2 regions of the Emticicia fluvialis genome follow, and region 1 is predicted to be linked to the other one. Evidence: riboswitches for the same ligand, from Rfam matches in the RefSeq annotation. Region 1 holds a riboswitch; the other holds the start of a gene.
The links. Region 1 has a riboswitch for S-adenosylmethionine ahead of NZ848_RS06760 (homoserine O-acetyltransferase family protein). Riboswitches for the same ligand answer to the same signal wherever they lie in the genome.
Positions count from the first base shown of each region.

Region 1 (16,368 bases):
CGCTTATGTTCAGATAATCAACCGGGTCGCGGTTAATGCCATAAGTAAAGCCAAGATTAATAAAATTACGCGACTGCACCTGCCCCAACCGCATCAACGGGCTGAAATAATAGCTTTGAAAGCTAAGAATCCCCTGTTGGGTGGTTTTTTTCTTGAAATAAGTACCTGCACTGGCCAGAAAATAAAGGTATCCGTGATTACGGCTCAGATACGTACCATTGGCATACTGAAGCGCAGCGTATTGGCGTCCGCCAAATTCTGTTTCTTCGCGGCCTACTGTCAGCGAGTGCAGGCTGCCGGTTGGTACGTCTTCGGTTCGTCCGAAACCATAAATAAGTACGTCTCTTTTATAATTTCTGGTTGAATAACCAATGCTGATTAGGGTTGTGTTGCGGTCCCAGTAAATTTTGTTGGTGTCTGCTCTTACCTCCGGTCTTGTTTTGTAATCGTAGCTTAAATTACGGGCGGCTATAATAAGTCTCTGATTATTATTAAAGCTTTTGAGCTTAAAGGCTCGGCCATACCACAGGTCAGAGTAATAATAGCCTGTCTGATAAACCATTTCTTTATCTGTTGGCGAGTTTCCAAGTTTTTTATATTCTCTTAATTTGTAATAACCCAGCTCAACGGCTCCTGCGTTTTTGGTTTCTACTGTTAGAAATGGACGGGATACCCTGATTGAATACTGGCTTAGGTCTCGTTCATAAATAGCGCTCATTTGCCCCGTAACAAATGATTTGCCAATGTAGGGTATCGTATAAATGCTTCTGTAACCCAGGGGCTGGTAGGGGTCGTCTTTCCGCCAGGTGGCTCTGTTAAGAAATGAATGGCCCGTACCCAGGAAATTCCGGTCTTCAATGCCAAATCTGAAATCGTTTATGCCGCTGGCAGAGGCATCTACATTTATAGACCATACATCTTGCACCAATACCACAACTTCAACCATTTCTTCGCTGGTCTCACTAAGGTTTACCAATATGCGTGCGTCATGGATACTAGGGTTAGCCCGCAAAAGGCGTTCGGTATCTTTTAAATATTGCGGCACAAGTTTATCGCCTTCGCCAAACAATAAAAAAGATCTTCTGATAATGCCTTCTCTAGTGTTTCTGTGCAGATTTTTGCTAAGAAAACGCTCAAATCTGTCGCCCCGTCGGGTGGTGTCATTCACTGTCGGCCCAAAAATGTCTAACTGCCTTATGGTAACTTTCTCAATTATTTTGCCTTTGTATATCTCAAACGGATTCGCATCCAGTTTGTTAATTTCGTTTTTCAGGGCATTGGTATTATACACATCTCTAAACAAAAAACCATAGAATTGCCTCCCTATCCGGCTTTGCTCCATTCTGGTTTTTAGTTTGGTATACATGACACTATCCTTGGCAGACTTGTCGCTGTCAAATTTTTTGTAGTCAGGGGTTTGTCCGAAAATGTAATGAGAAACCAATAAAAATATAAAGGTCCAATTCTTCATGCTGAAAAGATTCGATTTTTTCAGTACCGATGTTAGCATCTGTTTTGGATTAGCCGGCCATATAGCAACGCAAAGGCGGCTTATTCATTGTAAGTAAATACGAATTGTAATTAAATTGTTTGAATTAATTCAAGAATTGAAATATACGGTTTAATTGTCGGGTTTCCATATTAATTTGTTTTAACGTACCCAGAGCGTAAACTATCTATGTAAGAGATGAGTATTGTAGAAAATAGGTTGTATAGGCGCCGAAACTTTTACAATTGCTCGTTTTTGTAGCAGGTATTTATTTATTTCGCATTTTATTACTTAGTGCAGCATTATGCAATTATCAAAACCGCTTATACTGGCTTCCAATTCTCCGCGCCGGAAAGAAATCATGCACAATGCGGGTTTCGGGTTCTCAATAAAAGTAATACCAACCGATGAGGTTTTTCCTGCTGAAATGCCAGTAGCAGAAGTGCCGGCTTATCTGGCCAAAAACAAGGCCGAGTGTTTCAGAGAAACCCTGTCTGATGAGATTGTTTTATGTGCAGACACCGTTGTGATTGTTGACAACGAAATTATTAACAAACCTGCCGGTATTGATGATGCCCGAAGGATGCTCAGGCTTTTAAGCAATAAAGTGCACAGGGTAATTACCGGGGTTTGTATGATGACAGCCGAAGAAACAATTACTTTCAGCGACACAACCTATGTAACTTTTAAGCCATTGAGCGATTGGGAAATTGAGTATTACATACAAAAATGTCAGCCGTTTGATAAAGCAGGAAGCTATGGCGTGCAGGATTTTATAGGTATGATAGGTATTACAAAAATAGAGGGGTCGTTCTATACCGTTATGGGTTTACCTATTCATAAGGTTTATGAGCAGCTTCAGCGGTTTATGGTTGTATAGTTTCTGCTGTTTAAAATTTAATCGGAATGATTGAGTACCTGACTGATACCAGTCTGACCTTAAGCCTGATAGCACCGTTAAAACAGACGGTTCATGTGGTGGGCGAGTTTAACGCATGGCAGGTAATTGATGAATATGAAATGCAAAAACAGCCTGATGGTGAAACTTTTGTAATTACCATCAATAATCTGAAGCCTGACCGCGAATACGCCTATCAATTTCTGATTGACCGCAAAATTGCTATCGCAGACCCTTACACTGAGAAAATTCTGGACCCACAGTTCGACAAGCTGATTCCTGCCAATACGTATCCTAATCTGAGAAGATACCCATTCGATAATCCATTTCGCGGCACGGTATCCGTATTACAAACGAATCCTGAAGAGTATAATTGGCAGGTTGAGTCATTTTTGCCACCTGCCAAAGAAGAACTGGTTATCTATGAATTATTGATTAGAGATTTTGTTGAGTCGCGCAAATACCGAGATGTGGCCAACTATATTCCTTACTTTAAACAACTGGGTATTAATGCCATTGAGCTGCTACCGGTGCAGGAATTTACCGGAAATGATTCGTGGGGATACAACCCCACTTTTTATTTTGCCTCTGACAAAGCCTACGGTACCAAAAACGACCTGAAGTATCTGATAGACAAATGCCATGAAAATGGCATAGCAGTAATACTTGATGTAGTTTTTAACCATGCCGATAAGCATTTTTCTTACTACAAGGCTTATGAGAAGCCCGGCAAAGCTGACGAGGAGAATCCTTTCTTTAATGAGCAGGCTACGCATCCTTTCTCGGTGTTCTTTGATTTTAACCATGAAAGCAGGTACACGCAGGCCTTTTTTGATGATGTATGCCATTTCTGGCTTACTGAATACAAAGTTGATGGGTTCCGGTTTGACCTCACCAAAGGTTTTACGCAGGTGTTATCATATCCTGATGTGCAGAGGTGGTCAAGCTACGATGCCAGCCGGATAAAATTGCTGAAACGATTTTATGATAAAATAAGAACTTACCATAAAAAATGTTATCTGATTCTGGAGCATCTGGCAGCTAATGACGAAGAAACCGAACTGGCCGATTATGGTTTTTTACTCTGGGGGCATCTGAATCATCAGTTCAGGAATCTGGTTAGAGGTAAAAAAGATAGCGTATCCTGGTTGAGCCATCAGAACAGAGGTTGGAAATACCCACACCTGGTAGGCTATATAGAAAGCCATGACGAAGAACGCCTGGTATTTGACGGCCTCAGAAAATTAAAAGACTTACCCACAGCACTTGCCCGCGCAAAAGCTGCTGCGGTTTTGTTTTTTATTTACCCCGGGCCAAAGTTATTCTGGCAATTTGGCGAATTCGGGTACGACATCCACATTGATTTTAACGGCCGCACTGGTGTAAAACCCATCAGGTGGGAATACCTGAAAAACCCCGGCAGGCAAGCCTTGATGGAAGTTTACAGGCAAATGATTCATTTCAGAAAAAATATTGTTGCATGGAAAGATGGAGAATTCATTGAGGATTCAGACAGTTTAGTGAAGCAAATCAGTATTAATCACCCTGAAATGCAAATCAGATTACTGGTAAATTTTGGTTTGAAAGACGCCTCGGTAAAAAGTAATCTGGAAGCAGGAATCTGGTATGATTTTTTTGGCGAGACAACCCGGGAAATTGCAGAGGGGAAACAGAAAATATTATTAAAGGCAGGCGAATACTACCTGTTTACTACAAAGAAGATAAACAAATTTTAAAAATGAGAAAAGACGACCTGGTGATATTTTATAACGAGCCCGATGAAAAAGTATATGTAAAAGTGCCACCGGGTTATGAAACGCATTACCAGCTATCTAATCTGGCCGGGAAAATCCTGCAGGAAGAAGTACATACAAAAGCCCTGCACGATTTTGATCTGGCAGGGCTTCCGGAAGGTATATATTTTGTTATCGTAAATCAGGATGATGTAATCCGTTCAAAGAAAATCATCAAAAATACCTGATTCCTAACGGTTCATAGTCATTAAAAACTCTTCGTTGGTACGTGTTCCTTTCATTTTGTCAAGCAAGAACTCCATAGTTTCCATAGGGTTCATGTCTGCCATATATTTACGCAGCAACCATACTTTCTGAAGGGTTTCTTTATCCATCAGGAGGTCTTCACGACGGGTACCCGAAGCAAGAATATCAATAGCCGGATACACACGTTTATTAGACAACTTACGGTCAAGCTGCAACTCCATGTTACCGGTACCTTTAAACTCTTCAAAAATTACCTCGTCCATTTTAGAGCCGGTGTCTATCAGGGCAGTAGCAATAATGGTAAGCGAGCCACCATTTTCTACATTACGGGCTGCACCAAAGAAACGTTTTGGCTTATGGAGTGCGTTGGCGTCAACACCACCGGAAAGTATTTTACCCGAAGATGGAATAACCGTGTTATAAGCACGTGCCAGACGCGTAATAGAATCGAGAAGAATAACAACATCATGACCGCACTCAACCAGGCGTTTGGCTTTTTCAAGTACCAGACCAGACACTTTTACGTGGCGGTCGGCGGTTTCGTCAAACGTAGAAGATATTACTTCTGCGCGCACACTGCGCTGCATGTCGGTTACCTCTTCCGGGCGTTCGTCAATCAGTAGTATAATCAGGTATATTTCCGGATGATTACGGGTAATAGCATTTGCAATTTCTTTCAGCAATACAGTTTTACCTGTTTTGGGCTGTGCCACAATCATACCACGCTGGCCTTTACCAATAGGCGCAAACAAATCAAGCACACGCGTAGAATAAACATCTGGTTTGCTGCTTAGTTTGATATGTTCGTTAGGAAACAAAGGCGTGAGGTATTCAAACGGTATACGGTCGCGTATCTCTTCGGTAGTTTTACCGTTTACAGATAGCACCTTAAGTAAGGCAAAGTATTTTTCACCTTCTTTTGGGGGGCGAATGGCACCCTTAACGGTATCTCCGGTTTTAAGGCCAAAAAGCTTTATCTGCGACGGCGACACGTAGATGTCGTCGGGGCTTGCCAGATAATTGTAGTCGGCAGAACGAAGGAAACCATATCCGCCTTCCTGCATTATTTCCAGCACACCTTCGTTTTCAATCAAACCGTCAAACTCTTTAATAAGATTATTGAACTGTTTCTTGATAACCTTGGTGTAGTCGTCAACAAAGCGTTTGTCTTCTTTTTGTTCAACAATATCCGGAACGATGTCGTCTGTCAGGCCTTCAAATTCGCTCATTTCTGCGTCAATTTCAGACAAGTCAAAGTCTTCTGCTTCTTCCAGATTCATAATCGGCTCAAGGTCTGGCACAAGAAGCATATCCGGCTGTGGCTGGGCATCTTCATTCACCGGCTCAGGGGCAAATGATGGAGAGAATTCAGGTGCAGGGGCTTTATCAAACAGCTTTTTGCTGCCAACTTTTTTCTGTGGCTCTTTTGGCATGGCATTCATATCAGCTGCTTTGTTGTCGGCTGTTTTATTTATTCTGGTTCGGCCTTTCTGAACTTTATTATCGTTAAAGAGTGGCTCTTCAAAGTTACTTCCGGTTGCTTCGGCAACTTCCTTGGGTAAATTAAAAGTTAATTTATGGGACTGGTGTTCCAAAATCTTTTCAATTAATTCCGGCTTCGAGGCATTGCGGACATCCTTAATGCCCACTTCAATACAAATTTTTCTTAACTCTGATAGAAGTTTCAGATTCAGTTCTTCTGATGTATACATACGTGAGAATCAACTATACTATTTTGCGATGGTTAGAGACTAAAATCGATGCTGAAAAAAGAAAAGGACATTATAAGTTTGTGAACAGTTGAAAGCAAATTACAGGCAGTATTTGAACACTAACGGTTAAAAAGTATTTTACTTTAACTGGAGATTAATTTTAATTTTACTTAGTATCAAAATTTAACTATAATCAGGGATAAACCCGAATTAAGAAATTAGCAAGCAATATTTGGATTGTAATTTCAGAAATTGATTGATTCAAAGAGGGTGTTTTCTTAATTCAGAAAGCCTATTGAAGTTAAACTGGGATTTGAATGCAATTATATGGCAAATATTTTAGAAAATCAAAATTTTCTTAAAATATTTTTTTATCGGTACGCTTTTTTGATTCAACCGTATCGGTATGTCCTAATTTTCAGCCTTATGATTTTGTAACACTAAATTACAGGCTGAAAGTTCAATCTTTTTTAAATTAATTTAAAACTTTGGGGCCTTGTGTGTTTACACCAGAAACATAAGCATTGCAGTGTATGCTTGCTTTTTCGAAGGCTGTTTTCATAGCCATAGATACTTTCTCGGCGGTTTCCTGCCCACGGCTGAAAGCAAAAACAGATGGCCCGGCACCAGAAATACTGCACCCTAAAGCACCGGCTTCAAGGGCTGCATTTTTTACCTCCCAAAATTCCGGAATCAATATAGAACGAACAGGCTCAATAATAAAATCTACCATTGAGCGGGCAATCAAATCATAATCAGACTGCATAAGCCCGGCAATCATACCGGCTACGTTACCCATCTGAGCAATGGTATTTTTCATTGATACCTCATTACGTAGTATGTAACGGGCATCTTTGGTGTTTACTTCAATATCGGGGTGTACTATTGTTACAAAAAGCTCTTGCGGGGTAGGCACATTAAAAAAATCAAGCGGGTTGTAACTACGTATTACCACAAATCCTCCCATTAAAGCCGGTGCTACGTTGTCGGCATGGGCTGCCCCACAGGCTATACGTTCGCCTTCCATGGCATAAGGCAGCAGGTCTTTAACCGGTACAGGCCTGCCCAGTAATTCGTTTACGGCAAATACCCCGGCTACCGAGCTTGCCGAGCTACTACCCAGACCACTGCCCAGTGGCATTTTTTTATGCAGCTCAACATTAAAGCCTTGCGCCAGTCCCAATTTTTTAAGGTAGGTAATAACCGGAACCGTAACCGCATTTTTTTGAGGGTCAAGGGTTAGTTTGCCATCCTCACCGCTTATTTTTGTAATTACTATCTTCGAATCGTCCCTTTTAGAAATGATAACTTCGTCGCCAGGTGCATCAACAGCAAAGCCAAATATATCAAAACCGCAGGCAACATTAGCAACAGTGGCAGGTGCAAAAACTTTAATTGAATCCATCAGGACAAAATGAGATTTAGGTTCGCTCAAAATTAATCTTTTTGAAGCATTTACAGAAATATTTTTAAGTGCGCCATTAATTTGAATATGCAGGATGAACGATCATTGGTTTTTTTCTGCAAATTTAATAAAGAAATGCCACCTAAATGATTGCACTTAGGTTACTTTTTACTACTTTTCGCGCTTTAAATTGATTTGGTCCGCAAATTAATTTTAAACCTTTTCATTTTGTTATTTACAAAGTGTTTAGGTTTCGGGGTTACAACGGCCCAAATCAATAAAATAAGGGTTTATAAACGGCATGAATATTAATTTCTAACCTAACCAAATATTAATGTATACAACAATTAAAAGAAATTGAGACCATGGAAAATCTACGCACAATTTTTACTGATTTCCCACTGGAAGTTTTAATAATATGGTTTTTGCTAACAGGGTTTTTGTGGTGGTTTATGAACAGGGAGCTTGGTAAGTGGAAGTCAAAAACTACAGAGTTATTGAATAGAATAAAATTTCTGGAAGGAGAGTTAGACGCCTGCCGTAAAACCAGAATATCGGTATCAGTTGATTCGGGTGCTACTACCGGCCAGACGGCTGGCTTTGCAGGCACCAGTGTAGCAAATGTTGCATTGCCCCCGCCAGTAAAAGACGACCTGAAAATTGTTGAAGGCATTGGGCCTAAAATTGAAGAACTTTTCAATAAGGCAGGTATTTATACATTTGCTCAATTGGCTGATACGCCGGTTAGCAAAATGAAAGAGATTCTTGACAAAGCAGGTAGCCGGTTTCATATACATGACCCTACTACCTGGGCCGACCAGTCTTCGCTGGCACGAGATGGGAAATGGGACGAACTAAAAAAATGGCAGGACGAACTCTATAAAGGGCGGCTATGATTCAGGCGCTTTGGGTGGTGATATAAAAAGTAATTTTAGGGTCTCCTGCATTATAAATGTCGGAGATTTTTATTTTTAAGGCTTAATGGTTAATATCTTAAAATTTAAAAGAAAATCTAAGTGCAATTATAATCTGCGGGTTGCTTTTTTCTGGCTGAAAATGCAAATCTTTAAAAAAAAATACCGTGATTCGCATTCTGATTTGAAGCAGACCCGGTCTTTTTTTTTTAATTTCTGAAAGCTGGTAGAAAGGTGCTTCAAAGCGTTGGAAATTATTTTTGAAAAATGAAACGACTTGCCATTTTAGCCTCGGGTTCTGGTAGTAATGCTGAAAAAATCATAAACTACTTTGCCAATAATGAGGCCGTTAGCATAGACTTATTACTTACCAATAATCCGCAGGCAGGTGTTATTGAAAGAGGCCGCAGGCTTGGTGTGCCGGTAGTGGTTTTTGATAAAAAATCATTTTCGCATACAGACAGGGTAGTAGAAATATTAAAAAAACAGGAGATTGACTGGGTTATTCTGGCGGGCTTTTTATGGTTGGTACCTGTCAGTTTAATCAGCGCTTTTCCTGATAAAATTATCAATATTCATCCGGCGCTTTTGCCGAAATATGGTGGTAAAGGTATGTGGGGGCATTATGTGCATGAAGCGGTGCATGCCAACAAAGATACCGAGTCGGGCATTACTATTCATTTTGTGAATGAAAAGTATGACGAGGGAAAAATTATTTTTCAGGCAAAATGTGAACTGGCAGCGAGCGATTCGCCTGACGATATAGCTGCGAAAGTTCAGGTGCTTGAGCACAGGCATTTTCCTGAAGTGATAGAGGAATTGATTTCAGGCTAAAAAATCTTTGGCTTATGGTACGTATTTATTATAAAGAGGGTAAGCAGGTAAAGAAAGAAACAGATGTGCGTGAGATGGCGCATCTTAAAAACGTAATGTGGGTTGACTTGCAGTCGGCGTCTCAGGACGAAGAGGAATGGATTGAGGCCAAAAGTGACATCAGTTTTCAGACACCGCAGGAAATAGTAGAAATTGAAAGCAGCGCCCGCTACTTTGAACAGAATAATACAATTAATGCCAACTCTAACTTTTTAAAAGCAGACCACGACGGCTATCATTTTTATCCGGTATCGTTTCTTATCCGCGACAACGTTTTGTTTACTTATCGCCATGGCGATTCCAGAACTTTTGCCGATACCGTAAAAAAAATTAAGCTGGGCGAAGAAGTTTTTAAAGACGGCGTAGATATTCTTTTGCTGCTGCTTGAAACCCGTATTGAATCTGACGCTGACCTTTTGGAGAACATGACCAAAGAGGTAAAGAATATCAGTAAGGCCCTAAGCAGAGAAAAGAAGCCGAAACAGGCATCATTGCTTAAAATCAATAACCTGCAGGAGAACACGATGCTCATCCGCGAAAGTATCATAGATAAGCAAAGGGTGCTTTCTCAGATACTCCGCAGTGCGTATTTCCCAGAAGACCGCAAAGAGCGGCTCCGAATTGTGTTGAAAGATATTACCTCACTACTTGAATACACCACTTTCAATTTTGAGCGTTTAGAGTATTTGCAGGATACCTTCATGGGTTTGATTAACCTTGAGCAGAACGAAATTATCAAGATTTTTACGGTAGTTACCATAGCCTTTTTACCACCTACGCTTATTGCAGGCATATTTGGTATGAATTATCAGGTTATACCTTCTTCTGAATATAAGTATGGTTTCTGGATAGCGGTGTTTCTGATGGTTTGTTCATCACTGCTGTTTCTTTTCTTTTTCAAAAAGAAAAAATGGATTTAATTCCTGATGTGTAAGGCACATTGCTTTATAGTTTATTTAGTACGCTTAACAAATTAATTGTGACGGGTTATGCCAGTTTTACCAGTTAATACCGAGTATCGTCCTCCCAGATGGCAGTTCAATGCCCATATTCAGACCATTTATCCAAGTGTTTTCAGAAAAGTTGCAGTGCAATACCAGAGAGAAAGGGTAGAACTGGATGATACAGACTTTCTTGATCTGGACTGGTCTTTTGCGGGACCTAAGCCCGGCAAAAAACTGATTATTGTTACGCATGGCCTTGAGGGAGACTCCACCCGCCATTATGTAACCGGAATGATAAAGAAATTTAACAGTGCCGGGTATGACGGCCTGGGTTGGAATTGCCGTAGTTGTAGTGGAGAAATGAATCGCCTGCCAAGGTTTTATCATCATGGCGATGTAGACGATATACGTTTTGTGGTAGAGTATGCCATTAAAAAGCACCAGTATGAAGAGGTAGTGCTGGTGGGTTTCAGCATGGGCGGCAGCATGACACTCCGTTTAATGGGCGATAAACCAGAAGCGCTGCCAGAGCAGATAAAATGCGGCATAGCGGTGTCGGTACCATTAGATTTGTTTACCTCTGTTTACGAGTTATACAAACCCGGCCGCCAGTTTTATATGAAGCGGTTTATAAACAAACTGGGTAAAAAAATAAAACTGAAAGCAACGCAGCACCCGGGTAATGATTTGCTTAATCATGAAGGATACGAGAAAATAAAAAACTTTGAAGACTTCGATAACCGGTATACTGCCAGGCTTTACGGCTTTAAAGATGCGCATGATTTTTATAATCAGGCAGGAGCCAAGCCTTACCTAAAAAACATTACCAGACCCACTTTGATTATTCAGGCGCAAAACGACCCATTTTTGTCGCCGGAGTGTCTTAACCTGGGCGATGCCGCCGAAAACCCGCACCTATATTTACAGATACTGCATTTTGGAGGGCACGTAGGCTTTATGTTACCCAATTCTAACGAAACCTGGGTGGAAAGAAGAGTACTTGACTTTGTAAATACAGACATCAGCAAACTAAAATAGAACCTTACGGTTGATAAAAAGTAACAGAGATGGAAAAAATGCTAAAAACCACATTCTTTTATAATACATTCGAAAACTGGCTATGGTTTTTAGGTATACTAATTATCGGGTTTCTTTTTAAGAAAATTCTTTCGGTTAATTTAACCAGACTCTTTTACAGGGTTATGAAAAGAGAGACCAGGAGTATTCCGGCAACGCAATTTGTTGACCTGCTCAGAAGCCCCACAGAGTTTCTTTTATCATTGCTGATAATTTACGCTGCTTTTAATGAGATTATCTTCCCGCGCAAATGGCGGATAATTCCATTAGGTAAAATGCGGGTTTCTGATTTTTTTGACCGTGTGCTTGATACCCTTTTTGTGGTAGCCATTACCTGGATTCTTATCAGGCTTGTCAGATTCTTTGCTTTGGTGTATTTAAAACGGGCAGAAGAAACAGAATCAAAAAAAGATGTACAACTGGTGCCTTTTTTCAGAGACATCATCATCGTAGTTATTTCTTTCGTTTCTTTTTTTATGCTGCTGGGTTTTGTTTTTAAACAAGATGTGGTAAGTCTTATTACTGGTTTAGGTATTGGTGGTGTGGCTTTGGCACTGGCTGCGCAGGCAACTTTACAAAACCTATTTGCCTCTTTTACTTTGTTTACCGAACAACCCTTTATAGTGGGAGACGACATTGAGCTGGGCAACATGGTTGGCAAGATAGAGAAAGTGGGTTTCAGAAGCACCCGTATCAGAAATGTGGATGGCAGCCTGGTGGTGGTACCCAACCAGATGCTTGTGTCGCAGTCTTTAAATAATATATCGCAGCGAATGGAGCGAAGACACAAGTTTTTTGTGAGGTTGCAGCTGGATACACCCATTCATGAGGTAAAAAAAGTGATGGAAGATGTACAAAGCCTGCTCGATAATCATGAAAACATAAGTACCGGGGCTCATGTGAAGCTAGACACCATTGGTGAGTACTCAATAAATGTATTGGTTGTGTTTATGGCGGCAACTGCCGATTACTGGGAAAGCAAGCGTATCCGTGAAGACATCAACCTCGGTATTATGAGCATACTTGATAAACACCAGTTAGAGCTGGCAATGCCTACCACCACGCTTACCAGCCCGGCTGATGAAAAAAATATTGATAACGACTATTAATTAAGCACAGACAACAAAATGGCTCGTATTGCATTAATAACCGGCGCAACTTCTGGCATTGGTAAAGCCACAGCTATTGCTTTTGCTAATAGCGGCATTGATTTAATTATTTGTGGGCGCCGGCAGGAGCGTTTAGACAGTCTGAAAGATTACCTTTCTGCCAAAGTAAACGTAACCACTTTAAAGTTTGATGTAAGCAATAAAGTAGAGGTGGTTAATGCCATAAATTCATTGCCAGACGAATGGCGGGCAATTGATATTCTGGTTAATAATGCCGGTAATGCACATGGGTTGTCGCCCATTCAGGATGGCGATACGGACGATTGGGATGCGATGATAGACGGCAATGTTCAGGGGCTTTTATATGTTTCCAGGGCAATTATCCCCGGCATGGTAGAGCGCCAGGCAGGTCATATTATTAATCTTAGCTCTGTAGCGGGTAAGTACACCTATGCCAACGGCGCGGTTTATTGCGCTTCAAAAGCAGCTGTTGAAGCCCTCAGTGAGGGTATGAGATTAGACCTTACCCAGCATGGCATAAAGATAACCAATATTGCCCCCGGGGCAGTAGAAACAGAGTTTTCTTTAGTGAGATTCAAAGGAGACACAGCACGTGCCGAAAAGGTATATGAAGGCTTTGAACCCATACAGCCCGAAGATGTGGCCGACGCCATTTTATATGCCGTAAATACCCCGGCCAGGGTTACAATTGCCGACATAGTGCTGTATGCCAAAGCGCAGTCAGCGCCCACAGTTATACACCGAAAATAAAGTAATCTTAAAACTTAATTTAATTATCAGGATGGCCTTTTTATTTGGAAAGGCCATTTTTTTTGCTTTAAATCAATCCGTATGGCCAGGCCTGTTTTAAGTGCCAAATGGCTTTTTGATGGTTGTATTTTAAAAAAGAATTCAAAATCTTGTTTTCTAACAATTCAAGTAAGATATTTGCAACATCAATTCAAAAGATACTTTCTTGTAGCTCATGGATTGATTTATACAGACGAGAGGAGAGAATAGGCTCTGAGAACCTCGGGCAACCTGTCCCGCTACTTGCGATAAGGTGCCAAAACCTACCGGAAGGTTCAACCAACCATTCGGGCTTATAAACCAATCATAGACAAATCGTTTTAAAATTGGTTTTGTTTGCCGTACTGCCGTAAGGTAGGCTTTTTTTATGTACGCTGAGTTTCTGTATGTCAGAAATCAGGTTGAAGATTTTGTATAAAAAAATGGAGAACCAACAGATATTTCGCTACGAAGAACCTTTTAAACTTGAGTCAGGCCAGTGGCTGCCTGAGTTCCAACTGGCATATACCACCTTTGGCAAACTGAATGCCGCAATGGATAATGTCATTTGGGTATGCCATGCTTTTACGGGCAATGCCAACCCAACCGATTGGTGGAATGGCCTGATAGGCGAAAAACGATTGTATAATCCTTCCGAACATTTTATTGTTTGTGCCAATATTCTGGGGTCTCATTATGGGTCTACTAATGCACTCAGCAAAAACCCGGTAACAGGCGAGCCTTATTTTCATGATTTCCCGTTTATTACCATCCGTGACGTAGTGCGGTCATTAGACCTGCTCCGCCAGCATCTGGGCATTTATAAAATCAATACCGTACTGGGTGGTTCGTTAGGGGGGCAGCAGGCTTTGGAGTGGGCCATTATGCAGCCAGAACTGATAGAAAACCTGATTTTGTTTTCAACCAATGCCATTCATTCGCCTTGGGGTATAGCCTTTAACGAGTCGCAAAGAATGGCAATCTCGGCAGACCCAACCTGGACAGAACGTAACCCTAAAGCCGGCATGAACGGCATGAAAGTGGCGCGTTCAATTGCTTTGTTATCTTACCGCAATTATGCTACCTATAACCGTACGCAGTCGAGAGATGAAGGGCAGGTTGACTTTTTCCGTGCCAATACCTACCAGAATTATCAGGGCGAAAAGCTAGGCAAACGTTTTAATGCGTTTTCTTACTGGACACTCTCCAAGATGTTTGATTCGCATGATATAGGCAGAGGGCGCGGTAAAGTTGAAGAAGTGCTGGCAACAATACAATCAAAAACACTGGTGATTGGTATATCGTCTGACGTGCTTTTTCCGCCGGAAGAGCAAGAGTTTATTGCGCGTTGTATTCCGGAGGCCTCTTATACTGTTATAGAATCTTTATATGGTCATGATGGCTTTCTGATAGAGTTTGAAGCTATGACAGATACAATCAGAAATTGGAGTAAAAACCTGAAATTAATTAATGAATGATTGAGCAAGCAGCGATTCCAGATTGCAGACAACAAAGCAATCTATTCGCAAATCATTCATTTGCCAGTACATACCTCAATTTAAAAGCTCTGAAATACCCGTAGTCGGTAGTTTTCGGTTAGCTTTTTGCTTCTTAAGCTATTCTGTAATATGGTAAATAACGGAGATACAGCCGTAAGGCCTGCCGCCAGAGGCAACTTAGGGTTAGTTATGGGGTCTACACCCCATGCCGCCCATTCAATAAGCAGGTAAGCAAAAGGCGAAAAATTGGCTATGCCAAAGTTAATGCGCTTTTTAGGATACTTGTAAATGCTTTTTACTTCGCTCAGTTTTATTTCTACGTATTCATATCGGTTCATTACTTCATTGAAAGTCGTGATTACAAAAGAAGAATCTGAGATGCTGAATAAATCATCTTCGTAGCTGATATTGTCTTTCGTTGTAAACCTGAACACATCTCCTTTATAGAACTTTTTACGTTTGCCCGATCTTACTTTTTCAAGCACCAGATATTTGTCTTTAGAGAACAGGCTTCTGGCCTGTGCAGGGTCTTTTTTATATAAAAGTTCTTCTACCGATTTGGCGTCCTGATGGTGAATCTCCTGCGCAATGGCAGCAGTACTAAGGCACAGCAATAACAAGCAAAGTAATTTTTTTAGTTTTGGCATACAATTGTATCAGCTAATAATATAAAGCAAATATAGAGTATAGATTTAAAATTCAGGAATAAAGAAAGCCGTCGACTCACATTTTGTCGTTAACAGACACCCCTCCCGAAACAATCAGTTTCATAATTTCTGCACTGGGTAAATCAAGCATCTGCACGTTTTCTCTGGGCACCAATACCAGATTCCCCGAAAAAGCATAGCTATGCGGAAAATACACAGCCACTAAATCATTAACGCCCAAACTACTTAAATCATTTTGCGTAATAAAGCCAATTTTATAAATGCGTGCATCTTTGTTCATCAGCACAATGGCACCCTGATTAAACTTTCGTTTGTCGCCTACAAATGCCGATATTAAATCTTTAAATGCAAAATAAAAGATTCTTACCAAAGGAAGATGTCTGATGGTGTTTTCAATAATATTCTGAAGTGTCTGCGGAAGCAACACAGAAAAAATAAAACCAATCAGCATAGTTCCGAAAATAATAATCAAAGAGCCAAGCCCCGGAATAAACAGGTCTTCGTTCGGATTGGCCGTAGGGATACGAATTCTGATAATGTTATCTACAAAATCAAAAGCGCCCAGCAATATAAAGAAAGTAAACCCAAGCGGAGCTACGAAAAGCAGGCCACGAATAAAATAAGAAAATAAGCGACCAATAAATTTTCTGCCGGACATAGTTAAAATATTAATAGTATCATGTTATAAGGTAGCTAATATTTCTAACGCTTTAACTATTTGAAAAGTTTTGAAAATACTAATTATGATTATAAGACCTGCGATTACCTAAACAACACGTCAGCTTTGTCAGCCAATTTATAAACCGTATTATGCAAACGTAGCATCGGGCTTTTAAAATATAGTGCGGTTAATAGCGTTTTTACAATGAAAATTTACGGGTATGCTTGGGCTTAAAAACATTTTGCGAACCCAATAAAAAGTACTACTCTTGCAATGAATTAAAAAACGTATATAACCGGTATTACAGTACCCGATTAACCATTTCAATAA
Region 1 is NZ_JANUSD010000004.1:280,742-297,109, forward strand. Features, by position in the region: gene NZ848_RS06700 (hypothetical protein) at 1-1,510, opposite strand, end outside; gene NZ848_RS06705 (Maf family nucleotide pyrophosphatase) at 1,794-2,369, shown strand; gene NZ848_RS06710 (alpha-amylase family glycosyl hydrolase) at 2,396-4,123, shown strand; gene NZ848_RS06715 (T9SS type A sorting domain-containing protein) at 4,126-4,368, shown strand; gene rho (transcription termination factor Rho) at 4,372-6,099, opposite strand; gene NZ848_RS06725 (homoserine kinase) at 6,575-7,504, opposite strand; gene NZ848_RS06730 (hypothetical protein) at 7,870-8,400, shown strand; gene purN (phosphoribosylglycinamide formyltransferase) at 8,686-9,252, shown strand; gene corA (magnesium/cobalt transporter CorA) at 9,267-10,211, shown strand; gene NZ848_RS06745 (YheT family hydrolase) at 10,281-11,273, shown strand; gene NZ848_RS06750 (mechanosensitive ion channel family protein) at 11,303-12,421, shown strand; gene NZ848_RS06755 (SDR family NAD(P)-dependent oxidoreductase) at 12,440-13,192, shown strand; SAM riboswitch class I at 13,414-13,533, shown strand; gene NZ848_RS06760 (homoserine O-acetyltransferase family protein) at 13,654-14,688, shown strand; gene NZ848_RS06765 (hypothetical protein) at 14,769-15,356, opposite strand; gene NZ848_RS06770 (DUF502 domain-containing protein) at 15,433-16,035, opposite strand.

Region 2 (16,368 bases), on a different contig from region 1:
GTTCTTTATGACGCAGATGATTGTAACTTGCCATTAGCCTGAAGTTTTTGTGAACAAGAATTTCAGTAGCTACAACCAGGTGCCTTAGCATTTGATCGGCCACCGATATTTTTTCTGAAACTTTATTACCCTGGTTATCGTAAATATAATTGAATGAGGGGTCGTTATAGGCAATGTCAAAAACATATAAATGATGGGCAGTTAACGAAAACCTGACGGGCATGTGCGCTGGTTTAAAAGAGGCACCCAACTGTAAATCGAAAGGTATATCGGGACGGATACTTCCATAGCTCTTCACAACAAAACCAACATTTTTGGCCACAATTCCGATATTCAAGTCATATTCAGGGTGTTTAAAGGTACCACCCCAGTCGGTCAGTACAGCCATTGAATTATAAGATTCAAGCACCGACCCGACCAGCTTTGCCGATACCCCAAAAGAAATATGGCTAATACGCCGGGCATGAGTTACGCCTAAAGAAAAATCATTGGCTGAAAACACATCAGTCAGATTACCAATGGCATCCATTCCCTGAAATGAACCATAATTCAGATTTTGCAGGCTTATACCCCACTGGCTGTTTTTGAGGTTATTCTTAGAGCGGGGGGCATAATTTAAGCTGAAAAAATTACTCTGCGCCAGATACGGAGAATAATTAAACCCAATTTGCCCACCCTGCGCCGTATCCAGCAAGGCCGGGTTGGCCACATGCAGATTCAGGTCTTTATCTGAAAGCGATACATTTACACCCCCCATGGCATTTAGACGTGCATTATTGGGCAGGGTTAAAAAAGAAAAGCTGTTTTGTGCGTTTAATTCAGCACAAAAACAGCTTGCACATAAAAACAAAATAATAACAAACGGGTTAGAAAATAATATACCCCAGCTTGAAACCCAGCGCCAGATGCGGGATATTGAACCGTGCATCTTTGTAGCCAAGCCCTGAGTTATCAAACAAGCTTTTTCTTCCATAATTCCAGTAGTCTTCACCCGGCCCACTATTGTCATGATGATTGATGATGATTCTTCTTATTCCGGCGCCCACATAAAAATCAAATACAAATTTGGTGTTTTTTTTGAATTCATCACGTATTCTTAACTGATAACCTATTTTGGCCGTTAAACCCACCACAAATTTATTTACCGGATAACTGACGGTTTCGTAATAATTACAAGCGCCGTTTTCGCATTCTCTTGCAACGTTTTTACTGTAACGGTCATTTATCTGCTTATAAAAAAGTTCGTAGGCGGCGTACCTTCCGGTAAATGCCTCTTTATATTTTCTTGCTTCAATTTTGGCTCTAAAATTCTCGCGAAAATCGCTTTTAGAGCTATTAAAGCTGTTGCCCCATAAATTAGCTTTACCTGTGCCATAACCAAATTCTTCAGAAAGTGTCCAGCGTTTGCCACTCAAATTGTGTTCGGCGGCCATTTGAAAGGTGTTGTCGACATCAAACATAGCCAGTGGAGCAAACTTTACAATTAAATGTTTCTTTTGAAGTGAATCCTGTGCCAAAGACAGATTCAGAAAAAACATATTCGCGAGCAAAATGAGTATAAATTGTTTCATGATTCTGTTCTGATTACACTTAGCAGTTTCAGTTCTTGCTGGTCGGTATAGCTATATTGATAAATCCCCTGTCTTCCGGTTACTATAAGCACGTTGTTGTCGGGTATTACGTCATACGCTGAAAACTCCTGGAAATGCTTAATTAACTTCAATTCTTTGGGGTTTGACTTATCAAATACTTTAAGTCCGTTTTCGCCTTCGGTTACAAAAAGAAGGTTGCCGTCTACACCAAGGCCATGCGGGCTTTGCATCGGATAACTGCTAATCAGTTGGGGGCTGTTCATTTTTTTTATGTCTATCACATCAAGCATATTTACCCCACGGTTGCAGTTGGTTCCGCTACGCAGCGTTACAAAAGCATAATCGCCTTCCACTACAACAGGGTCACAGGCCGCAATATGGGCATAAACAGACACCTTCAAAGGGTTTTGCGGGTCCTGAATGCTGAAAATAACCATACCTGTCTGGGTACCTATAAACAGGTACTCGCCCAGCGGAAAAATGGTTTCTACCACTGTATAAAGGTTGATTTTCCGGATAAAAACAGGGTCGGCAGGGTTTGTGAGACCAAATACCCTTAGAGATTGATTATCAACCGTATATAAATAGTCTTTTGCAATGGTAAAACGGGCTGTTGACCCGCCTTTGCCAACTGTTTCGGGGCCTGTTGACATTGAATCACCCTTACAGGCATACATAAATGCCGTAAGCATAAAAAGGCAAATAATTTTATTCATGGTTACCGGCGGCATTTAGGGTTCGATAATTCTACGTATTCCCAGCCTTTTACATAGCCCTTGTTAGGATTCACACACTCAAACCAACCTGTTTCGTTCGGAAAAGAAGGAAAAGGAAAAGCTTTTTCAATGCGTTTCAAGACTTTAATTTTCTGCAAATCTGAAATATCTATGGTTACCAAATCGTCTGCATTATCTGCATAAAGTATATTGCCCTTAATAGAAATATCTTTATTGACAGGTATAGAAATAAACGCCACAGGTTTTGGACTGGCCTTGTCTGTGTTGTCAAAGATATGGATACCCTCACCGGCTTCGCCCACGTACAGATAATTACCTTTTATGTAAATTTTGCCTGGATGAGACAAACTTCTGGCCTTTTGGACTTCAATTTTTCTGGCTGATGCATAATCAATGTAAACAGGTTTATAACCCATTACTTTTTTATTTGTGTTTTCATCATCCAGGTGTGGAACACAGCCGCTTGCCAGAGCCATGACAAACAGCAGGTATAGTTTTTTCATAAAAATCTGGTTTTCAGGATGGTTTCATGAGCCTTTAAGGCCATGACAGCCACAGCTTAGGAAAGGTTGTAAAAGTTATTCAGTTTTTTTTCAGATAAGCAATTACTGCTTTTCTGATATCATTTCGAACATCGTTTTCAGGAAATGTATCATTCACTGAAATAATATCGGGGTTGGTTCTTACAAAAAAATCAAGGTTTCTCTCTTTGCCCGTAATCAGGAAATCGTTTGTTACCACTGTATATTCCTGATTCACATCCAGGGGTTTCCCGTTGATGCGCCAATCGTTTTTAGAGGCATCGTAGTTAATTCTGTCCCATTGCAGATACCCGCCACTGCCTTTGTTTTTCAGACCCGTTTCTAAAATCTGTTCCAGCAAACGCCCTCTCATCTTTATTTCTATTACTTTACCCCCAAAAGGCAAAATTCTGAGTACATCCAGCTGGGTTATTCTGCCAGACACCACATCGTCTATTCTGATAGACCCACCATTAAAAAACGCACAATCGGTTGTTCCAGGTGTGGCGGCTGTCATGGCTCTGGCTATCATATTGCCCATAGGCGCCTGTTGATTACGGACAGTAGACTCATGACCATCAAGCGGTTCTTTCAAATCAGCAATTACTTCATTTTTATTAATTCCAATGGCTTTAAAGCTGGCATCGGCAATGTCTTCCCATTTTTTCACAACTGCAGCTGTGGTGGGTTCATCAGGAATCTGATTATCAATTTTTCTTAATTCAGATTTAACTGAGGCTTTTCCTGTGGCTTTATTAAAGACAATCCGGTGTATGTATGCGGTCTTGGCGTTAGCATCGGCCTTAGCCATAATCACGTTTCCTATTTTTTCAATCATGTTGTCATGGTCATGGCCACCCATAATCAGTTTTACATCGGCCAACATACCAGCCAGCCTGATATCATCTACTTTATTAATGTGCGTAAGGCCAACCACAAAATCGCATTGGGGCTTCAGCTCCTCATACGCTTTCTTTGCCGCCTCGAAGAAATCATCGTAATAAACATACTCTTTCGGGTTTGAGGGCAACACAATACCAAACATCCCCATTTTTACCTCATCACCTTTTGCATTTTTAAAACTAAAAATTCTGGTTTTGGCAAAAGGCACCTTTACCCCTTTTACTACTTTACCAAAAGGCTCAAGTTTGCCATTAATTTGCTCCAGGGCATTGGTATTGAGCCACTCAAACCCAGACTCATTAATGCGTTCCTGTAAATCTTTCTGGTCCAGGTCAAACTCATGGTTACCAAAGCATACCCAGTCAAACCCAACGGCATTCATAACATCTACCATTTGTCTGCCTTTAATACCTTTACCTTCGTATCTGAGCGTACCGGTAACAGAAGGGCTCAGGAAATCGCCGGAAAGAACAGTAATCGTATTCGGGTTCTCTTTTAGCAGTTCCTGCCGTAAAGTAGCTACACGGGCTAAGCCGCCTATTCTGCCATTGTCAAGCGGCGAAATCTCATATACATCGTTCAGATGGAGAAAAGTAACAGCCACTTCGCCCTGTCTGGAACCAGATAAACGCGATGTATGGCATGAAAACATAATGAGCGCTATGCTCAGAAAAAGGATAATTCTTTTCATGGTAGTAGTTTTAGTCAGTCAATCAAAAAGGTTCAGACAATTGTTTTAAATGCCATTGCATACATGAAAGTGTATCAAATCAGCTTAGCAAATGTATATAAAAAGCACAACTTTTTCCAGATTCCGTTTTATAAATACCAACCGGTTTAAATCCATCAGAAAAGTTTAAGCAGAGCCTGTTAAATAACCAAAAAAAATTGTATGAAGCAGCAAAACAAATCATTTGTCTAAAAACACATTGGCAATCGGGGATTCTTCTAAGCTACTGACAATCAAACAGATAAAATAAAAAACTAAAACTTATCAAATTTTAACCAAAAGAGTTCAGCAAAAAAGCGTACCTTTGTATCCCGTAATCAAAGATATTTAGACCACATGTCAATGAACGGGCAACCCCGAAATCCGAAGTATATTTTCGTTACTGGCGGTGTAACTTCATCACTCGGTAAAGGCATTATTGCCTCTTCCTTAGCCAAACTACTACAAGCCAGAGGCTTATCAGTAACCATCCAGAAATTTGATCCGTATATCAATGTCGACCCCGGCACGCTGAATCCGTATGAGCATGGCGAATGCTATGTTACAGACGATGGCGCCGAAACAGACCTTGACCTGGGCCACTATGAGCGTTACCTGAATGTGCCTACTTCTCAGGCTAACAACGTAACTACCGGCCGCATCTATTATAATGTAATTATGAAAGAGCGGAAAGGTAATTATCTGGGTAAAACCGTACAGGTGATTCCACACATTACAGACGAAATCAAAAGAAACATTCTGCAACTAGGCGAAACCGGCAATTTTGACATTATTATTACCGAGCTGGGTGGCTGTGTGGGTGATATCGAATCTTTACCCTATGTAGAGGCTGTTCGCCAGTTGAAATGGGATTTAGGAGAAGACAACCTGCTTGTAATTCATCTTACACTGGTGCCCTATCTGCAGTCGGCTGGTGAGCTTAAAACCAAACCAACCCAGCACTCGGTTAAACAACTGCAGGAGTCTGGCGTGCAGCCTGATATTATTGTATGCAGAACCGAACACCCGCTACCGCAGGATATCAGAAGAAAAATTGCGCTTTTCTGTAACGTTGAGCAGAATTCTGTTATTGAGGCAATGGATGCTGAAACGATTTATGATGTGCCCTTGTTGATGCAGAAAGAAAAACTTGACCAGCGCGTATTGTATATGCTCGACATCTATAACGATCAGGATGCCGATATGGATGCGTGGAAGAAATTCCTGAGCCGTTTCAAGAATCCGATTGAGCAGGTAACCATTGGCCTGATTGGTAAATATGTTGAATTAAAGGATGCTTACAAGTCAATAGCGGAGTCGTTTATACATGCTGGCGCGGCCAATGAATGCAAGGTAGTGGTAGAATGGATACACTCTGAAAGCCTGACAACAGACAACATTGCTCAGAAATTTGCCGGGCTTGATGGCGTGTTGGTTGCCCCGGGCTTTGGCGAACGTGGTATTGAAGGTAAAATTGAGGCCGTAAGATATGTAAGAGAAAACAACATACCATTCTTCGGAATCTGCCTGGGTATGCAAATGGCCTGTATTGAATTTGCCAGAAACGTAATAGGCATGAAAGAGGCGCATTCAACCGAAATGGCACCTGAAACGCTTTTTCCTGTTATTGATCTGATGGAGGCACAAAAAAATGTAACCGACAAAGGTGGTACCATGCGTTTGGGGGCTTATGCCTGTAAATTGAAAGAAAAAACACTGGCACGTAAAATTTACGGCAAGGCTAATATCAGCGAGCGTCATCGCCATCGCTGGGAGTTTAACAGCAAATACCAGAAAGACTATGAAGCAGCAGGCATGGTGATATCGGGCATTAACCCGGACAGCGGCCTGGTTGAAATAGTAGAATTGCCAAACCACCCTTACTTTATTGGTGTGCAATTTCACCCGGAGCTGAAAAGTACGGTTATGAATCCGCACCCGCTTTTTGTTAATTTTGTAAAAGCGGCAATTGATTATTCTTTGAAGAAAAAACAGGTGCTCAACTAAATTAATTCTTTGAACGCCAGCGCCTTAGTGAGTGCCTAATCATTAGGATTTATTACGATTCTTTGCGACTTTTGTGCGTCAATATGAAAGTTGCGATTGCATTTTTTACGAATTTTAAATTTTTAATGGAAAAATTAATAGACAAAAACCAGATAATTGGTATTGTGTTGTTGCTGGCCATGTGGGCAGGCTATACGTATTTTATGCCTTCTCCTCCACCTCAGGAACCTAAACCTGCGGTTCCGGCAGAAGCTACAAAGGTTGTACCCAAGAATACTCAGCAAACCACCGATACAACTGCATTGAAGGCCGCTTTCGGAGACTTTGCTTCTGCCGCCACCGGAACCAGCCGCGACATAGTTGTTGAAAACGAAGATGCCCGGTTTACATTCAGCACCCTGGGTGGTAATGTAAAAGAAGTAGTTCTTAAAAAGTATTCGGCTTATGACGACTTTAAAAGTGGCAATAAAAAACCTTTGACCCTGATTGACTCCAAAAGCTCAACTATGAGCATGGAAGTACAAACCAATAAAGGTAAAATTGATTTAAAAAAGCTTTACTATGCTTCAGACAATCAATCGGCAGTTATCAAATCAGGAGACTCAACTAAAGTAGTTTTCAAACTGGCATTGGCCGAAAACCAATTTATTGAGCAGGTTTATACCATTAAAGGTACAGGCTATACGGTTGACTACGACGTTAATCTGACAGGCCTTGACGCCGTTGTTCAAAATCAGCCGGTTCGTTTTTACTGGCAGGACAACCTGAAAGTGCTTGAGCATGACATCACAGAAAACCGTAAAGCAGCCCAGATTAACTACTGGGATGCCAAAGCTGATGACTTTGACGACCTGGGTTCAAACAAAGTTGAAAGCGACGAACTAAATATTGTAGACCCTATTCAGTGGTTTTCGTTCAAACAAAAATACTTTATTACAGGTTTTGTAGCTAAGAATCAGCCGCTGGCAACACCGAAATTCAAATTAACCACACCAGAAACCAGTCTTGATATTGTAAAAACAGCCGAAGTTGAGGCTAACATACCAATGTCAGATTTAAAGACCGGCAAAGGTAATTACCGTTTCTATTTTGGCCCGAACGATTATAATCTGGTAAAAACAGTAGCCACTGGTTTTCATAGAAACGTTTATCTAGGATACGACTTCGTGAAGCCCATTAACCGTTACATTTTTGTTCCGCTGTTTAATCTGGCAGAAAGTCTGATAAGTAACTATGGTTTGCTAATCATTGTGGTTGTATTAACCATTAAGCTGGTATTAACCCCTCTTATTTATCGTTCTTATGTGAGTTCGGCAAAAATGAGAATTCTTGCACCTGAACTGAACGAAATTCGCGCGAAAGTAGGTGACGACCAGGTAAAAATGCAACAAGAGCAAATGAAGCTATACCAGCAGGTTGGTGTCAATCCGCTGAGTGGTTGTGTGCCTATGCTTTTGCAGATGCCTATTCTGATGTCGGTGTTTTTCCTGTTCCCGAATATGATTATGTTCCGTCAGAAAAATTTCCTTTGGGCATCTGACCTTTCAACTTACGACTACCCGATTAGCTGGGCGACTAACCTGCCTGTTGTTGGTAATCACATCAGTTTGTTTGTAGTGCTAATGACGGTTTCCAGTCTGGCTTTTACTTACTACAACAACCAGATAACCCCAGACCAGCCGGGCCCAATTGACATGAAGAAGTTAAGCTATGTTTTCCCGATTGTTTTCTTCTTTGTACTGAACAGTTTTCCGGCAGCGCTAAGTTTTTATTATCTTGTTTCAAACGTTATTACCATTGCGCAGCAACAAATTGTGCGCAGATTCGTTGATGAAGATAAAATACGGGAGATACTGATGAATAATAAAATAAAGTATCAGACCAACCCACAAGGTGCCAAGAAAGGCAAGTTTGCCCAGTTTATGGAAAAACAGGTAAAAATGGCCGAAGAAACCCGTAAACAGCAGGAAGAGCTGAAAAAGAAACAACAGGGTAAAAAATAAAAATTAAAGCTGGGCGCAAAACATCTTTACAGGGTTTTGCGCTCGCTTTCATATAAACTCCATTACAATGCCTATGAGAAGGACAAAAAATTTCTTCATTTTTTTATTCCTATCATATTCTGCCATAGCTCAACAACAGGCCAATCTGAATGAGAAAGATTATTTGTTGAGATATAAAAAAGCTGTGCAACTATATGCCGACCAGAAATTTAACGAAGCAAGAGATTTACTTGCCCCTCTGACCAGTAAAAAATACAATAACGCGGTTTCTCCTTACGCACATTATTATTTTGCTTCTTCTTCTTATAAGCTGAACAAGTATTATGATGCACGTATTATGTTGAGACAGCTTCTGGAGCGTTTTCCGGGCTGGAGCGAAATAGACGACGCCTACTATCTTTATGGCAATGTTGCTTTTGCCGAAAACAAACCTGAAGAAGCCCTGCAGGCTTTAAACCGTGTTAGTTCAAAGTCTTGGAAAGCCTCTATCGAGAACATGGAGTATGCGTTTCTGAGCAAGATAAAAGATTTAAGCCAGTTAAAGCAGTTGTATCAAAAGTCGCCGGATAACCCGGTGCTGGCACAACTGATTATCGATGCTATTCAGAGAAGTAAAAATGCAAGCCGAGATGACCTGGAACTGTCAGACAGGCTTACCAATCAGTTTAGCCAGAGAAACGCTGGCAGTAATTCGCCGAAAAAACCCAGGCAGAATGATGATTCTGATGCCATTAACGTGGCTGTGATGCTGCCTTTCCGGTTGTTTGAATTTGATGCCAGCAAAGCAACAAGGGCAAATCAGTATGTGTATGATTTGTATGCAGGTATGAAACTGGCTCAGGAAAAACTAGCCTCTGAACAAATCAACCTGAACTTATTTGCTTTTGACATTGAGAAAGATGCCAAGCAAATGAATCAGTTGGTAGCAAACAGAGGTTTTGGTAAGGTTGATGTTATTATAGGGCCACTATATCCGGAAGTAAACAAAATAGTAAACACGTTTGCGAAGTCGAATGATGCAGTTCAGGTGCATCCGCTTTCAAATAATCTACAGCTGGTCAGCGATGATAAGTCTGCATTTCTGGCGTCTCCGTCTTATGAAACCCAGTCGCAGAAAGCGCTTGAATACGTTGTAAACGAGAAATCAGCGCGCTCTGTCAGCATCTATTATGGTAACACCCGCAAAGACTCTACATTCGCTTATATATACCGCGACAAAGCCGTTGCCAAAGGTTTAAGCGTTGTTACAATCAGAAGATTCAACACTATTGACGACATTGATACCAAAAGAAAGGCTGATCACATCTTTGTGTCATGCAGTGACCCTACTTTGGGCCCGAAAATAATCAGTGCATTAGATAAAAAGAAAGTTTCGGCGCCGGTAGTAGCGGCATCTTCTGCATTTGATTTTGAATCATCTTCTCTAAGTATTTTCAACCGCGAGTTATTTCTTATTCAGTTAGATTATATAAACCGCGACAAAGAGGAAGTCAAAAATTTCAGAAGTGCGTTTATTAATGCACAGAACATTTCACCTTCATACTACGCTTATTGGGGTTACGATATGGTGCTGTTTTATGGTAGAATGCTAAGAATGGGTAAAAGCCGTTTCAGAGCTAATCTGGACGCCATAGATTATACCCAAGGCTACACGCTCGATGGTTTTGATTACACCAATCGCTCGCATGAAAACAAGATTGTTCCAATCGTTAAATATGAAGACGGCAAGTTTGTAGAAGTAGCACGCTGATAACACCTATCATATTTATTAAAAAGCCAATAGGATTGCTTTATACAAAAGCAGCTATTGGCTTTTTAGTTTTTAACTTTTTAAATTAAACATTCAATTATTATTGAAACTTCAATATAAACTAACTATATCATATATTTTATTTATTTCGTTTAAACATTTCTGTTAATATATTCTATTTAAATAGTAATTTCAGTACAGATAGCTTATTCAAAAAAATAAGGAGAAAGTTCTACTTTCTCCTTACCACTGTATATTCAATCATTATCAGATACCGAATGCTTCTTTTACTTTATCTATATAATCAAGTTTTTCCCAGGTAAATAACTCAACCTCAACTTGTTTTTCGCCTTCTGGTCCTTTAAAAACTTTTGTTACCCACTTAGACTCGCGACCCATGTGGCCATAAGCAGCGGTTTCAGAGTATATTGGGTTTCGTAATTTCAGACGTTGCTCAATGGCAAAAGGGCGCATATCAAATACTTTCTCAACTATTCTGGCTATTTCACCATCTGATAACTTTTTGCCGTTGGCGCCTTTAACTTTAGCTGTGCCGTAGGTATCTACATAAACACCACAAGGCTTAGCAACCCCAATGGCATAAGATACCTGCACCAGCACTTCGTCACAAACGCCGGCTGCCACCAGGTTTTTGGCAATATGGCGCGTTGCATAAGCAGCCGAACGGTCAACTTTAGACGGGTCTTTGCCTGAGAATGCCCCACCACCATGTGCACCTTTGCCGCCATAGGTATCTACAATAATCTTACGGCCTGTCAGACCGGTGTCGCCATGCGGCCCGCCGATTACAAACTTACCCGTCGGGTTAATATGGTAAGTAATCTGGTCGTTAAATAATTTACGTAAAGAAGGCTTCAATTTTGCCTTTACGCGCGGTATTACGTAACTGATAATATCTTTCCTTATTGTGGCCAGCATCGCTTCGTCAGCGGCAAAATCGTCATGTTGTGTTGACACAACGATAGTGTCTATTCTGATAGGCTTATTGTTATCGGCATATTCAATCGTAACCTGCGACTTCGCATCAGGGCGCAGATACTTGATGCGCTTGTTTTCGCGGCGAATCTCCGACAGCTCCTGCAAAATTTTGTGTGCCAGGTCTAATGCCAGCGGCATATAATTGTCGGTTTCGCGGGTGGCATAGCCAAACATCATACCCTGGTCTCCGGCACCTTGAGCATCGGCTTTTTCTTCAAAATTTCTTTCATCCGCCGAGCGGTCAACCCCACGGTTTATATCGTCAGACTGGTCATGAATAGCCGACAGGATACCGCAAGAGTTAGCCTCAAACATATACTCAGACTTGGTATAACCAATTTTTGCAATCACATTGCGCGCAATGGTTTGCACGTCAAGATAGGTTTTGGTTTTTACCTCCCCCGCCAAAACTACCTGGCCGGTGGTAACCAGCGTTTCACACGCTACTTTAGAAGAAGGGTCAAACGCCAGGAAATTATCAATAAGGGCATCAGAAATTTGGTCAGCAACTTTGTCGGGGTGTCCTTCCGAAACAGACTCGGAAGTAAATAGGTACGCCATAAATCTTGTTATTTGTTAAATGATTTTTCAAAAAGAGTATGCAAAAACTCTGTGCAGAAAGAAAAAGAAACTGTTTTTGACAAATAGAAAACGAAAGTTCTACTGCCCGCATCTTTTTACCACCGTAGTGTTTCTACTCGGTTGGGTTTCCGCATAAGGGAATTTCTTGATACTTACGCAAAATAAGCTAATTAGTGAAACAAATGCAAAAATTAATCTGCAAATATATCTATAATACTTAGTTTGTTTATCGAAATTATCTTTAAATACTTTTTTGGTTGGACAAATTATCTATTAATACCGCCCAATTGCCGATATTTTACCTTTACTTATAATTTACCGATAACCGCAGCCTATAAAAAGCAAAGAGATACTTCTAATAAAAAGCATCTCTTTATTTTGAAATTTAATAATTTCTTAAACAATTATTTGGCAAAAATCATGAATTACCCACTTTGCCATTATCTATAACCCTGCGTATGCCAACAAACCTCAGATTATAATATTTTTCTTTCAAATAACTTATAATAACGCCCTTACTGGTAGCTGAATGAATGAATCTCAGGCCATGTTCGTCAGGCTCAAGCACGATGCCTACATGAGACACCCCCTTCCTTCTGGAACTGGTCCGGAAAAAAATCAAATCGCCAGGCTTCGCCTCTTCAATGCTCATTTTATTGCCCAGCCTGTATAAATCGCGGCTTGCATGGGCAACCTGAATGCCAAAATAACCAAAAACATAATTTACAAGTCCTGAGCAATCAAATCCATGAGTAGCTTTACCGCCATATCTGTATCGGGTTCCTAATAGTTGCCTGGCAAATACCTGAATCTCATCAGTTAAACTAAGGCATTCAGAATCTGTAGATTCAGGCTGATGTGCTTCAGCCATTAAAGGGGCCTCTTGTGCATTACAAGTACATACAGCAACAAAAAAAGACAAACTCAATATGATTTTTTTCAGCATAATATTGATTGGGTTCAACAATAATCACCAGGCATTATAGAAGTCTGCTATTAAGAAAGCCAATAGCAGTAATATGCTTTGCAAATAACTCGGCGGCTTTAAACCAGCATTTATTTAATGGTGCCAGATAAACGTAAAGCCAAATATAGAACGCCTGCCACTTAAAAAAAACGTTTGTGGAAAATTATACATTAAAAAAAGTTAAAATCTTTATTAGCTTTAAAATTATGTATATCTTCGCACCATTATGAACTAAGCAATTAGTTATTTAAAACGGGAACTATCCTTTACTAAACAATTTATGAAAAAGCAATTACCTCTGCTGGCAGCTCTCCTGCTGGCTTGTAACCTCTTATTTGCCCAAAATCCGGCAAAATTCACTATCAAAGGCGTAGCGATTGACTCAGGAAATGCAGCAATGCCCTTTGCCACTGTTATGCTCTTGCAGCCCAAAGATTCTACGCTTGTCAATTTCGGACGAACCGATGAAAACGGTGCATTTGAATTTAAAAACGTAAAAAAGGCCAATTATGTTTTGAAAATCTCTTTTGTGGGATATATCCCCTTTCAGATTGATGTAAAGCCCGTAGAAGGCGCCGTGAATGACCTGGGTAACCTGAAACTTAAACCCATTGCCAAAGAACTGATGGAGGTGGTTGTAAGAACAGCCCGGGCACCCCTGAATATTAAAGGTGACACCATTGAGTACAATGCGGCCTCATTTAAGGTGCCGCCGGGGTCATCCGTTGAGGATCTGTTAAGGAAACTCCCCGGAGTACAGATTGACCAGGACGGCAACATCAAAGCACAAGGGCAGGATGTTAAAAAAGTAACGGTTGATGGCAAAAACTTTTTTGGTAATGACCCCAAAGCTGCCACCAAAAACCTTCCGGCAGATGCAATTACCAAAGTTCAGATTTTTAATGATAAATCTGAGCAGGCCAAAGCAACAGGCGTAGATGATGGAAAAAAAGAAAAGACTGTAAATCTGGAACTGAAAGAAGACTTTAAGAAAGGTGGGTTTGGTAAAATAATTGCCGGTGCAGGTACCAATGAACGTGCCGAGCTGAGAGGTAATTATAACCGATTTGATACCAAACAACAGTTTTCGGTACTGGGCCTTGGAAACAATGTTAACCAGACGGGTATATCAAGAGATGATTTTCAGGATTTCAGAGGAAGCCAGGCCAATAACTGGGGAGACGCCGCCGACTTCGGCTTCAGTAGCGGTGTGTATTACTTCTATGATAACGACACCGAAGAAAGTATCAGCATACCGGTTGGTGGTCGTAATTTCCAGGGCTTTTCAGAAAATTATGCCGGTGGTGCCAACTATAACTTTGACACCAAGAAAACCAAATTCAGCTCAAATTATTATTATAGCCAAACACAGCAACTGGTATCTAAGAAATCTCAAAGAGAGAACTTCCTGCAAAATAATGTTTCTTTCAAAAGCCAGGAAAACAGCTATCAGAACCGTATCAGCAGAAACCACAGAGTTAGCATGAGATATGAGCAGAATATTGACTCACTGAATACTTTAATTCTGATAGGCAATGGCCGTATTGGAGACGGAACAACTAAATTTAACAGTAAACAAGAGTTTTTTAGAAATGGCACAACGAAATCAAATGAAACCAATATCAACAATTTCAACGATTTCAATTCAACAGCAATTTCGTTGATTGGTATTTATCGTCATAAGTTCAAGAAAAAGGGCAAGAACTTTGCAGCCAGCCTTACCTACAATTATAACATATCAGATGGCGAGGCCCGCCAGAGCTCGGTCAATGAATTATTTGGTGCACCAGAAGGCCTGATACCGGGAAATATCAACCAGCTTAATACCACCAATAGTCCTCGTAATTTAGTAAAGGCGAGTTTGCTTTATGTTGAGCCATTATCGAAAAAATTCTTCTCTGAGACCTTCTATAACTTCAGCCTGCGCCGCGATGCCGTTGACAGAAATGTACAAACCACAGACGGCATAAGAATTGACTCGCTGAGCAATTATTACAACAACGATTTTGTGTATAACAGGCTCGGAACAAGCTTAAGGTATAATCATAAAGGAGTAAACATTTCATTTGGTGTGGCTGCGCAACAGTTCCATTTTACAGGAAATTTTGCCCGCAGCAAAAATGCGAACAATTTCCAGAAAATCAACCGTGATGTTTTTGCCTGGATACCGGCCTCAACTATTAGCATTGACCTTAAAAACAATCGATATATATGGGCAGACTACGGCAAAGAGGTTTCTGAACCATCTATAACAGACCTGCAACCAATTGTTGACAACAGTAATACTCTTTACCTGCGCGTTGGTAACCCCGATTTATTACCGATGAGTTCGCATCAGGGTTATATTGGTTATAACATGTTTAACCCTGCCAGCTTTACCAATATGTTTATTAATGTTAACTATAGTTACCGCATAAACCAGGTAATATATAACCAGACAGTAGACCCTGTAACATTGGTAACAACTGCCAAGCCAACCAATATTTCGGGCGGGCAAAATATTGGTTCTTATCTGGGCTTTGGTTTCCCAATTAAAAAGACCAAAAGTAACCTTAATTTAAGCGGTGGTACCAACATCTCTAAAAACCTTGTTTACATTAACAATGTGCTTAATACTACCACCAATAACAACTATAACATAGGTTTCAGACTTGACCTGACGCCAAGTGATAAATTCACCTTATATGCAAACGGTAATTTTGGTATTACCAATACCAAGTATTCAATTAATGATACCCAGAACCAGCAGATTTTTAACCATACGCTGGGTGGAGAAATGAATATTGCTTTGCCTGCTGGTGTTTATTTCAGTTCAAACCTTAACTATCGCATTTATAAAAACGACCGTTTTGGCTTCAACCAGCATATCCCGATTCTGTATGCATCGTTTTATAAAATTGTTGGTAAGGCTAAAAAGGCTGAAATACGCGTATCTGGCTATGACCTGCTAAAGAAAAACATAGGTATTAACCAATATGCTTCTCAGAACTTCGTTTCTCAGGAACAAACCCAGACGTTGTCGAGATACTTTATGCTAAGCTTTACTTATAATATGAGAGGTGTAAGCGCAAAGATGCGCCGCCAGGGTTGGTTCTAATTTAAACTAGTTAATTACTATTAAAAAATATACTTATGAAAGCTATTTTAAAATTCCGGTTCAGCTTAGTGTTTTTTGCGCTGTTAAGTCCGTTACTTGGCTTTTCTCAAAAAACTGAGGGTGTAGTTATATATGAACGCCAGGAATTCTGGACGAAAATTATCGGACAGCTCACGTATCTTTCAAATGAAGAAAAAGACCGCGTGAAACAAACCTGGGGTAAGAATGATGATGGCTGGAAATCAAAAACCAAGCTTGCCTTTAATGCCAATGAAAGTCTGTTAACCAATGTGGAGGAAGCCAGCGAATATGGGTGGTCTTCCAGAACAGAGGATTACTACATTTATCGCAATTTTGAGAAAGAAAAGAAAATTGAGCTGATAGAAATGATGGGTAAAACTTATGTTGTTGAAGATTCTTTAAAGGCACCTAACTGGAAAGTACTAAACCAGATAAAGGATGTAGCAGGTTATATCTGTATGAAAGCCGTTACCGAAGACA
Region 2 is NZ_JANUSD010000012.1:146,510-162,877, forward strand. Features, by position in the region: gene porQ (type IX secretion system protein PorQ) at 1-928, opposite strand, end outside; gene NZ848_RS15070 (hypothetical protein) at 867-1,571, opposite strand; gene NZ848_RS15075 (LVIVD repeat-containing protein) at 1,568-2,308, opposite strand; gene NZ848_RS15080 (hypothetical protein) at 2,311-2,832, opposite strand; gene NZ848_RS15085 (bifunctional metallophosphatase/5'-nucleotidase) at 2,912-4,444, opposite strand; gene NZ848_RS15090 (CTP synthase) at 4,820-6,469, shown strand; gene yidC (membrane protein insertase YidC) at 6,595-8,472, shown strand; gene NZ848_RS15100 (hypothetical protein) at 8,546-10,222, shown strand; gene metK (methionine adenosyltransferase) at 10,490-11,782, opposite strand; SAM-I-IV-variant riboswitch at 11,845-11,960, opposite strand; gene NZ848_RS15110 (C40 family peptidase) at 12,222-12,674, opposite strand; gene NZ848_RS15115 (TonB-dependent receptor) at 13,051-15,867, shown strand; gene NZ848_RS15120 (GLPGLI family protein) at 15,903-16,368, shown strand, end outside.
Region 2: linked by a shared signal. The riboswitch ahead of metK (methionine adenosyltransferase) and the one ahead of NZ848_RS06760 (homoserine O-acetyltransferase family protein) in region 1 are both predicted to bind S-adenosylmethionine.